DNA from 4 places in the Thermaerobacillus caldiproteolyticus genome. Region 1 is predicted to be linked to each of the others. Evidence: riboswitches for the same ligand, from Rfam matches in the RefSeq annotation. Region 1 holds a riboswitch; each other region holds the start of a gene.
The links. A riboswitch is a leader RNA that binds a small molecule or an ion and turns the genes downstream of it on or off. The one in region 1 is predicted to bind S-adenosylmethionine.
Positions count from the first base shown of each region.

Region 2: another riboswitch for S-adenosylmethionine. It lies ahead of metK (methionine adenosyltransferase); the one in region 1 lies ahead of mtnW (2,3-diketo-5-methylthiopentyl-1-phosphate enolase).
Region 3: another riboswitch for S-adenosylmethionine. It lies ahead of ISX45_RS04235 (hypothetical protein); the one in region 1 lies ahead of mtnW (2,3-diketo-5-methylthiopentyl-1-phosphate enolase).
Region 4: another riboswitch for S-adenosylmethionine. It lies ahead of ISX45_RS07700 (methionine ABC transporter ATP-binding protein); the one in region 1 lies ahead of mtnW (2,3-diketo-5-methylthiopentyl-1-phosphate enolase).

Region 1 covers NZ_CP064060.1:378,374-380,576, forward strand. Annotated here, with positions in the region: gene ISX45_RS02030 (pyridoxal phosphate-dependent aminotransferase) at 1-679, shown strand, start outside; SAM riboswitch class I at 764-871, shown strand; gene mtnW (2,3-diketo-5-methylthiopentyl-1-phosphate enolase) at 940-2,181, shown strand; gene ISX45_RS02040 (2-hydroxy-3-keto-5-methylthiopentenyl-1-phosphate phosphatase) at 2,178-2,203, shown strand, end outside.
Region 2 covers NZ_CP064060.1:2,496,897-2,499,099, reverse strand. Annotated here, with positions in the region: gene pckA (phosphoenolpyruvate carboxykinase (ATP)) at 1-391, opposite strand, end outside; SAM riboswitch class I at 579-694, shown strand; gene metK (methionine adenosyltransferase) at 891-2,105, shown strand.
Region 3 covers NZ_CP064060.1:816,608-818,810, forward strand. Annotated here, with positions in the region: gene opp4A (oligopeptide ABC transporter substrate-binding protein) at 1-682, shown strand, start outside; SAM riboswitch class I at 814-920, shown strand; gene ISX45_RS04235 (hypothetical protein) at 996-1,325, shown strand; gene ISX45_RS04240 (VOC family protein) at 1,348-1,731, shown strand; gene ISX45_RS04245 (AbrB family transcriptional regulator) at 1,811-2,203, opposite strand, start outside.
Region 4 covers NZ_CP064060.1:1,571,413-1,573,615, reverse strand. Annotated here, with positions in the region: gene ISX45_RS07705 (methionine ABC transporter permease) at 1-346, opposite strand, end outside; gene ISX45_RS07700 (methionine ABC transporter ATP-binding protein) at 336-1,349, opposite strand; SAM riboswitch class I at 1,547-1,655, opposite strand; gene ISX45_RS07695 (NAD(P)H-hydrate dehydratase) at 2,192-2,203, shown strand, end outside.

The DNA of each region.
Region 1 (2,203 bases):
GTTAATGTTTTTAAACTATCCAAACAATCCGACCGGTGCGGTGGCGACAAAAGAGTTTTTTGAGGAAACGGCTTTGTTTGCGGCGAAACACGATATTTGCGTCGTACACGATTTTGCTTATGGAGCGATCGGATTTGACGGGAAAAAACCGATCAGTTTTCTTCAGGCGAAAGGGGCCAAAGACGTCGGTATTGAAATTTATACGTTCTCGAAAACGTATAATATGGCTGGTTGGCGCGTTGGATTTGCCGTTGGGAATGAAAGTGTGATTGAAGCGATTAACTTGTTGCAAGATCATTTATACGTCAGCTTGTTTGGTGCGATTCAAGAGGCGGCAGCAACCGCGCTTCTTTCTTCACAAGATTGCGTAAAAGAGCTTGTTTCGTTATACGAATCGCGACGGAACACACTTGTAAAGGCGCTTCAACAAATCGGATGGGATGTCACAGCACCAGCTGGTTCGTTTTTTGCGTGGTTACCTGTACCGAACGGCTGGACATCGGAGCGATTTGCTGATTTCCTGCTTGAAAAAGCTCATGTCGTTGTTGCCCCAGGAATCGGATTTGGGGAACATGGAGAAGGGTATGTACGCGTCGGTCTATTGACGAGTGAAGAGCGCTTAGAAGAAGCTGCACAACGCGTTGCCAAGCTTGGTCTTTTCCATGCCGTAAAAAAATGATTGACATAGTTGAAAATCCCTGTCATAATTCAAATTAAATTTACTACCGCGAAAATTTCGAAAAGTGAATACATGATTCAAGCATTCTTATCAAGAGTAGGTGGAGGGACGAGCCCAATGAAGCCCGGCAACCGACTTAACAGTTGTTAAGCACGGTGCTAATTCTTGCAGCGATATGCTGAGAGATAAGAAGAGTCTGAACATCTAGCCTCTTCTTATGAAGAGGTTTTTTTATTGATGCTTAGAAAGAGGGACAGATGATGAGTCAAGTAATTGCCACATATCTCATTTATGATGAGAAAGATTTAGAGAAAAAAGCAGAAGGGATTGCTCTTGGCCTTACCGTTGGTTCTTGGACCGATTTGCCGCTGTTAGAGCAAGAACAATTACGAAAACATAAAGGGGTTGTCGTCAGCGTCACACAGATAGAAGAAAGTGAGCGGGTGAATGAGTATCTTGGCAAACGCGTGAAGCGAGGGCTTGTCCGTATTGCTTATCCAAGCGTCAATTTCAGTGCTGATTTGCCGGCGATATTGACAACGGTGTTTGGCAAGCTATCGCTCGATGGAGAAGTGAAGCTAATCGATATGACATTTTCCGATGAATTGAAAAAGCAGTTTCCTGGTCCATGCTTTGGAATTGACGGGATTCGCGAAAAAGTTGGCGTGTATGATCGCCCGCTTCTCATGAGCATTTTTAAAGGCGTTATCGGGCGCGATTTGCATTATTTGTCGGAACAGTTAAAACAACAGGCACTCGGTGGAGTTGATCTTGTCAAAGATGACGAAATTTTGTTTGAAAATGACTTAACTCCGTTTGAAAAGCGAATCGCTGCCGGAAAAGCGGTGTTAAACGATATATACGAAAAAACGGGAAAGAAAACATTGTACGCTGTCAATTTAACAGGGAAAACGTTCGAGTTGAAAGAAAAAGCGAAGCGGGCAGTGGAGCTAGATGCCGATGTGCTTCTTTTTAACGTGTTCGCTTATGGATTAGATGTATTGCAAGGTTTGCGTGAAGATGAGGACATTTCAATTCCAATTATGGCGCATCCGGCAATCAGCGGCGCGCTAACACCATCGGAATTTTATGGAATCAAGAGCCCGCTATTGCTTGGGAAATTGCTTCGTCTTGCTGGAGCAGATTTTGCGCTTTTCCCATCACCGTATGGAAGCGTTGCCCTTGATAGAGGAGAAGCGCTTGGCATTGCTGCTGAGTTAACGAAGGAAGATGAGCAATTGAAACGAGCGTTCCCGGTTCCGTCAGCGGGGATTCATCCGGGACTAGTACCGCTTTTAATTCGCGATTTCGGCATCGACAGTGTTATTAATGCAGGCGGCGGGGTACATGGTCACCCGGATGGAGCAGAAGGCGGAGGAAAAGCGTTCTGCGCAGCCATTGATGCGGTGTTAGCAGGAAGACCGCTTCAAGATGCCGCTAAAGATAGTGAGGCACTGCAAAAGGCAATTGCTTTATGGGGTGCTCACGAGGTGACAGCATGAAAAAGCCAATCCTTTTTTGCGA
Region 2 (2,203 bases), 1.6 Mb from region 1:
TATGCCAAGCAAATTCGTTAACCACTTGAATCGGTAGGCGGTATTTCGGATCGGCTCCAGCAAACCCTTTGAATACAAATACTTCATCTTTTTCCATTAGATAGTCGATAACTTTGTTATATAATTTTTCAAACGTTTCCTCAGAAATCGGCTGATTGACAGTTCCCCAATCAATTTTTGCCTTTGTTGATGCTTCTTCGACGATATATTTATCTTTTGGCGAACGTCCTGTATATTTTCCTGTTGTTGTCGCAACAGCACCCGTTAGTGTTAACATTCCTTCTTTTCGCTTGAGAACCTTTTCAACTAATTGCGGTACGGATAGATTTTTAAGTACGTTTGGTTGTTGTAACAATACAGCCAATTTATTTGTCACGTCAACAGTGTTCATGTACAAAACCTGCCTTTTTGTGAATTTAATATTCTTGGAAATAGTATAACACATTTATATTATTAGTCCATACTATTTATCATAATTTCTTTTTATTTATTTTCCCCATTTTTTTGATAAAAACTTTATATAAAAATTTATTGACTTTCTTTATCTAGTTACGATATGATAAGTCATTGAACGGATACTCTTATCCCGAGTTGGTGGAGGGACAGGCCCGATGAAACCCAGCAACCGTCACAACAATGGAACATGTGAAATGGTGCTAACCTGTGGCAAGGGAAAGCCCTTGAACGATAAGAGTGAAAGGCGCGATATAAGAGCAATCACCTTTCCTCGAAGTTGAAGGAAAGGTTTTTTATATGCCCCTTGTTTGGCTATAAATCACAAAATTGAATTATACTAAGTAGGGAATGAGTACCGTATCATCTACGTAATGCGTAGAATGCAACTGTGTGTTCTAAAAGCTCACAACAGAAAAGAGGAGGAAATTGACGAAATGTCAACAAAACGCCGTTTGTTTACTTCTGAATCTGTAACAGAAGGGCATCCTGATAAAATTTGTGACCAAATTTCTGATGCGATTTTAGATGCGATTTTAGCAAAAGACCCAAATGCTCGCGTTGCTTGCGAAACGAGTGTAACGACGGGATTAGTGTTAGTCAGCGGTGAGATTACAACATCTACGTATGTGGATATTCCAAAAATCGTTCGTGACACGATTCGGGAAATCGGTTACACTCGCGCTAAATTCGGATTTGACGCTGATACGTGCGCTGTATTAACGTCGATTGACGAGCAGTCTCCTGATATCGCAATGGGCGTAGATAAAGCGTTAGAAGCACGCGAAGGTCAGATGACTGACGAGGAAATTGAAGCAATCGGTGCTGGGGACCAAGGATTAATGTTCGGATTTGCGTGCAATGAAACGAAAGAGTTAATGCCGCTTCCGATTTCATTAGCTCATAGATTGGCACGCCGTTTAGCAGAAGTTCGTAAGGAAGACATTTTACCTTACTTACGTCCAGATGGAAAAACACAAGTAACAGTAGAATACGATGAAAATGGAAAACCTGTTCGTGTGGATACAATTGTCGTATCTACGCAGCATCATCCAGAAATTACTCAAGAGCAAATTGAGCGCAACATTAAAGAACATGTGATTAAACCAGTTGTACCAGCTGAACTAATCGACGAAAACACAAAATACTTCATTAACCCAACTGGTCGCTTTGTCATTGGCGGACCTCAAGGTGACGCTGGATTAACGGGACGGAAAATCATCGTTGACACGTACGGTGGTTACGCTCGTCACGGCGGCGGTGCCTTCTCTGGTAAAGACCCTACAAAAGTAGACCGTTCTGCTGCGTATGCGGCGCGCTATGTGGCAAAAAACATTGTCGCAGCTGGGCTTGCTGATAAATGCGAAGTGCAATTAGCGTATGCGATTGGGGTAGCAAAACCTGTTTCCATCTCTATCGATACATTCGGTACGGGCAAAGTATCGGAAGACATCTTAATTGAAGTAGTACGCAACAATTTTGATCTTCGCCCTGCCGGCATTATTAAAATGTTAGATTTGCGCCGCCCGATTTATAAACAAACAGCGGCTTACGGTCATTTCGGTCGCACGGATATTGATCTTCCATGGGAGCGTACCGACAAAGCTGAAGCATTGAAAGAACAAGCCCTTGCATTAGCAGCTAAGCAATGAATGAAAAAAAGAGAGTTACATTATCATATGTAGCTCTCTTTTTTTGCGAAACAAATATGTGTGCAACAAAAAGAGCCTTTTTTGCGACTTATTAGAAA
Region 3 (2,203 bases), 440 kb from region 1:
TGGCTTACGCTTCCCAGCTACAACACTAATTCCACCGTCATTCCCGGGATATTATGATAAAACGGCAAAAGGATATTCTTATAATCCTGAAAAAGCGAAAAAGCTGTTAGATGAGGCAGGGTATAAAGATAAAGACGGAGACGGGCTTCGCGAAGATCCAAATGGTAAAAAATTTACAATTAATTTCCTTTCAATGAGTGGAGGAGACATCGCCGAGCCGCTAGCGAAGTTTTATATACAATGCTGGAAAGATGTTGGCTTAGATGTGCAGCTTGTCGATGGTCGTTTAGCTGAGTTTAACTCGTTCTACGATATGGTGGAAAAAGACGATCCGAAAGTCGATGTGTTCGCAGCAGCGTGGTACACTGGTACAGATGTCGACCCATATGGATTATATGGCCGGGATGTGATGTTTAACTATTCACGTTGGGTGAATGATAAAAATGATGAATTATTAGAAAAAGGCCATTCTGAACAAGCATTTGACACTGAATATCGTAAAGAGATTTACAATCAATGGCAAGAATTAATGAACGAAGAAGTACCGGTCATTCCAACGTTATACCGCTCTATTATTTATGCGGTGAACAATCGTGTGAAAAACTATTCGGCTGATGTTTACCAATTCAATTGGAAATGGAAAGATGTTGGAGTAACATCAGAAACACCAGAAGTAGAATAACAAATAAAAAACAAGAAGGGCTTGTTCAACGTACAACCAGCCCTTCTTTCATTTTGACTATGCATCGTCAGCATTCGAAAAAATCGTTGTCATTACCAAAAGATAATGGTAAGATAAACCTAAACTGAATAGTCTTATCAAGAGTGAACGAGAGACCGGGCTCAATGACTTCACAGCAACCTGCATGTCATGCAAGGTGCTCCTACCCGCAAAGCGATTTCGCTTTGAATGATAAGAACGGCTATAAGCTCTTTTCGTGTCATTCATAGCGAAAAGAGTTTTTTTATTGTTGAAGGAGGTGGGAGGAGAAAGGATGAATGAGAATCAACTTATTCGCAGTTACATGGCGTCGCATCTAAAAGCGAAGACATTTGCGGCTCATGTTGCTTGTTGCATAAGACAACAGCTTTTACAATTTGACCGATCGGCTGTTGTTCATCTGGATCACGGCACGAATTTTTTTCTATTCTATGGTCAAGCATTGGGACGATCGTTCCAAGTCATATTGACACTAGCGGAAGTGGAAGAATTAAAGGCGGAAGGGCCATATGCACTTGACCGCTATATTTGGTACGAACTAGAAGCAAAAGGGATTTCAATTTTACATATGACCCCATATTTGCAAGCGGTATTTTTCAATTAAAAAAGGAAGAGGAGAAAGGAATATGACAATCAAAAAATTTGAACATGTTGGCATTCAAGTCAAAAACATTGAAACGTCAAAGCAATTTTACCAAAACGTCGTTGGATTAGAGCTAATCAGCGAACTCATTCATACAAACGGAAGCATGAAATTAGCTTTTTTGGGACTGAACGGCTCGATTATCGTTGAACTCATTGAAGGCTATAATCCGAATTTGCCGGCAGAAGGAAAAGTTCACCATGTTGCCTTTACTGTTGAAGGAATTGAGCAAGAAAAAGAACGGTTGCAATCACTTGGAGTTCCACTTGTGTGGGAAGACATTACGACGCTTCCAAACGGCGCGAAATATTTATTTTTCCTAGGTCCGGACGGGGAGTGGATCGAATTTTACGAACCGGCACAATAAGAAAAAGCGAAGGCAATGATGATTAGCTATCGGCATATATACGAAAAACAACAGCGCCCGATTCATCTGGGTGCTGTTGTTATGTCATATAGTCGAATTTGCGAAATGCCCATTTTAACACGTTCGGTACGACAATAATCACGAGCAGCAGGCGGATAAATTGCAGCGAGCTTACAATGGAAGGGTCTCCTCCCACTGATTGGGCAGTCAACACCATTTCAACAAGTCCGCCCGGTGCAAGGCTTAATAGTGCCGTTGCCAAAGGGAGATTTGTCAGCTTCGCGAACACGTAACCGCAGCCTAACGAAAGTGCGATTAACAATAATGCCAGCAAAAAATACACCCAACCAAATTTTCCGCCGAGCTTTATATCTTCGACGGTAATTCGATTTCCCATATTCATCCCGACGCTAATTTGTGCGAATACAATCAACCAAGCAGGAAGTGCTGGTAATTCAATCCCGCTCACATG
Region 4 (2,203 bases), 1.2 Mb from region 1:
AAGAAGTTTCTACAATTCTAGCAAAAAATGGGATAGCCGCAACGGACAACGAAACAGAAGCCGCTGTAGGTCCGATTGTTGTTCCCGTAATGAGTTTGGTGAGCGGCAATAGCCCAACAAGCAAAATAACAAAAGGAATGGAACGAATCATATTTACGACAAATCCAAGAACGGATTTAACGGTCGTATTTTCTAAAAACAGACCGCGGTCGGTAACGAATAACAAAATTCCTAAAGGAAGTCCAGCTATAATCGCCACTGAAAGAGAAATGGCAACCATATAAAGAGTTTCCAAGAATGCTTTGTTTAGTTCAGGAACTAGATTCATAAGCGAATTAAGCAGCACTTGCAATGACCTCCAATCCTTTTGTTCTTAGGGAAATATAATCAATAGCTCGTTCAATTTCATCAGGGTCTCCTGTAAGTTCCATAATGAAAATTCCAAGCGGCATATCTTGAATGTACTCAATTTTTCCGTGCAAAATATTTCCTTTTACATTAAATGTTTGAAGCATATCAGAAACAACTGTTTCTTCGGCAATCTCACCTTTGAACTGAATTTTTACAATCGTTCCTGTACGTTTTTTCAGCAAATGGTCAGGAAGCTCAAATTGCAGAACGCTATTAATAAACGATTTTGTCAATTCTTCTTTTGGATTCGTAAAAATGTCATACACGGTTCCTAATTCAATTACTTTTCCATCCTGCATCACCGCAATACGGTCGCATATGTCTTTGACGACTTCCATTTCATGAGTAATTAAAACAATCGTAATTCCAAGTTCGCGGTTAATCTTTTTCAATAAGGCTAAAATCGATTTCGTCGTACTTGGATCGAGCGCTGATGTTGCTTCGTCGCATAAGAGGACAGTTGGTTCATTTGCAAGTGCTCGTGCAATTCCGACTCGTTGTTTTTGGCCGCCGCTTAGTTGGGAAGGATACGCATCTCGTTTATCAGCAAGACCAACCATTTCCAGTAGTTCATTCACCCGTTTCTCAATTTCGTCTTTTGACTTTTTTGCCGCTTTTAAAGCAAATGCGACATTTTCAAATACCGTTTTTGAACTAACAAGGTGGAAATGCTGGAAAATCATTCCGATCTTTAAGCGTGCTTGGCGTAATTCCTTGTCATTTAAAGTTGTTAAATCGACCCCATCGATGATGACTTGTCCCGATGTTGGGCGTTCTAAAAGATTTAAGCATCGTAAAAGCGTGCTTTTTCCGGCACCGCTATAGCCGACAATACCGAAGATTTCACCATTTTTGATCGTTAAAGAAACATTGTCCACGCCAATTACCTTATTCTTTTTAGATGAATACACTTTTACTAAGTTCTTTACCTCAATCATCGAATCCCTCGCTCCTATTTTTGTTTTTGTAATTTATAGATGGTGCACATCTTTTCGCGAATGAAGAGAAGAAGGCAACCAAGGATTAATGTTCATCTTATACAATAAGAGACTTTACTCTCCTTATGCATGAGCATCTTTTGTTAAGAAAAAATGCCTCTTTCATTCAGAAAGAGGCATCGGGTATCTATGTACACGACTTATCTTTCAGAATGAAAGTCATTCTGCAGGATTTGGCACCGTTCCTCTTATAAGGAGGTTGCCGGACGTCATAGGGCCTGTTCCCTCGGTCACTCTCGATAAGCGGTTGATCGTATTCAATTTTTACATAAATCATAATTCTAAAAAAAATGATTGTCAATATACGTTTTTCCGACTAAAGAAAAAGAAATCGCTTACAATCTTGGTGTATCATAGAAAAAATTTTTTAAAAGGAGTTTGTTATAAAGAATGAGTACGGATTCAAAAAGAGGGAAGCGCTCATCATTGATCAGAAAGATTAAAAGAAATACTCAGTCACAAAGACAAAAACATTTTTAAGGGGTAAATAGCAATTTCTATGTTATTCACATTTTCTTTGTATTCTTTTCGAATACCTCACAGCCTTTTTGGATTCTGAATGAAACGCTCGTTGAATAAGTAAAAATGGTATATTTTTTAAAGGTGTTTTACGTATAGGCGAAGAAGAATCTTAAAATAGAAAACGCTAGATAATTAGTAACTATGCAATTAAAATGACTTATATGATGAGATTAGAGTTTTTGGTAACCGACAAAAAATTTATATGAAATAATGGGTTAAGTATATATTGATTGGGGATTAAAATTTGCGAGGTGAACGTCATGCGCGTGGTT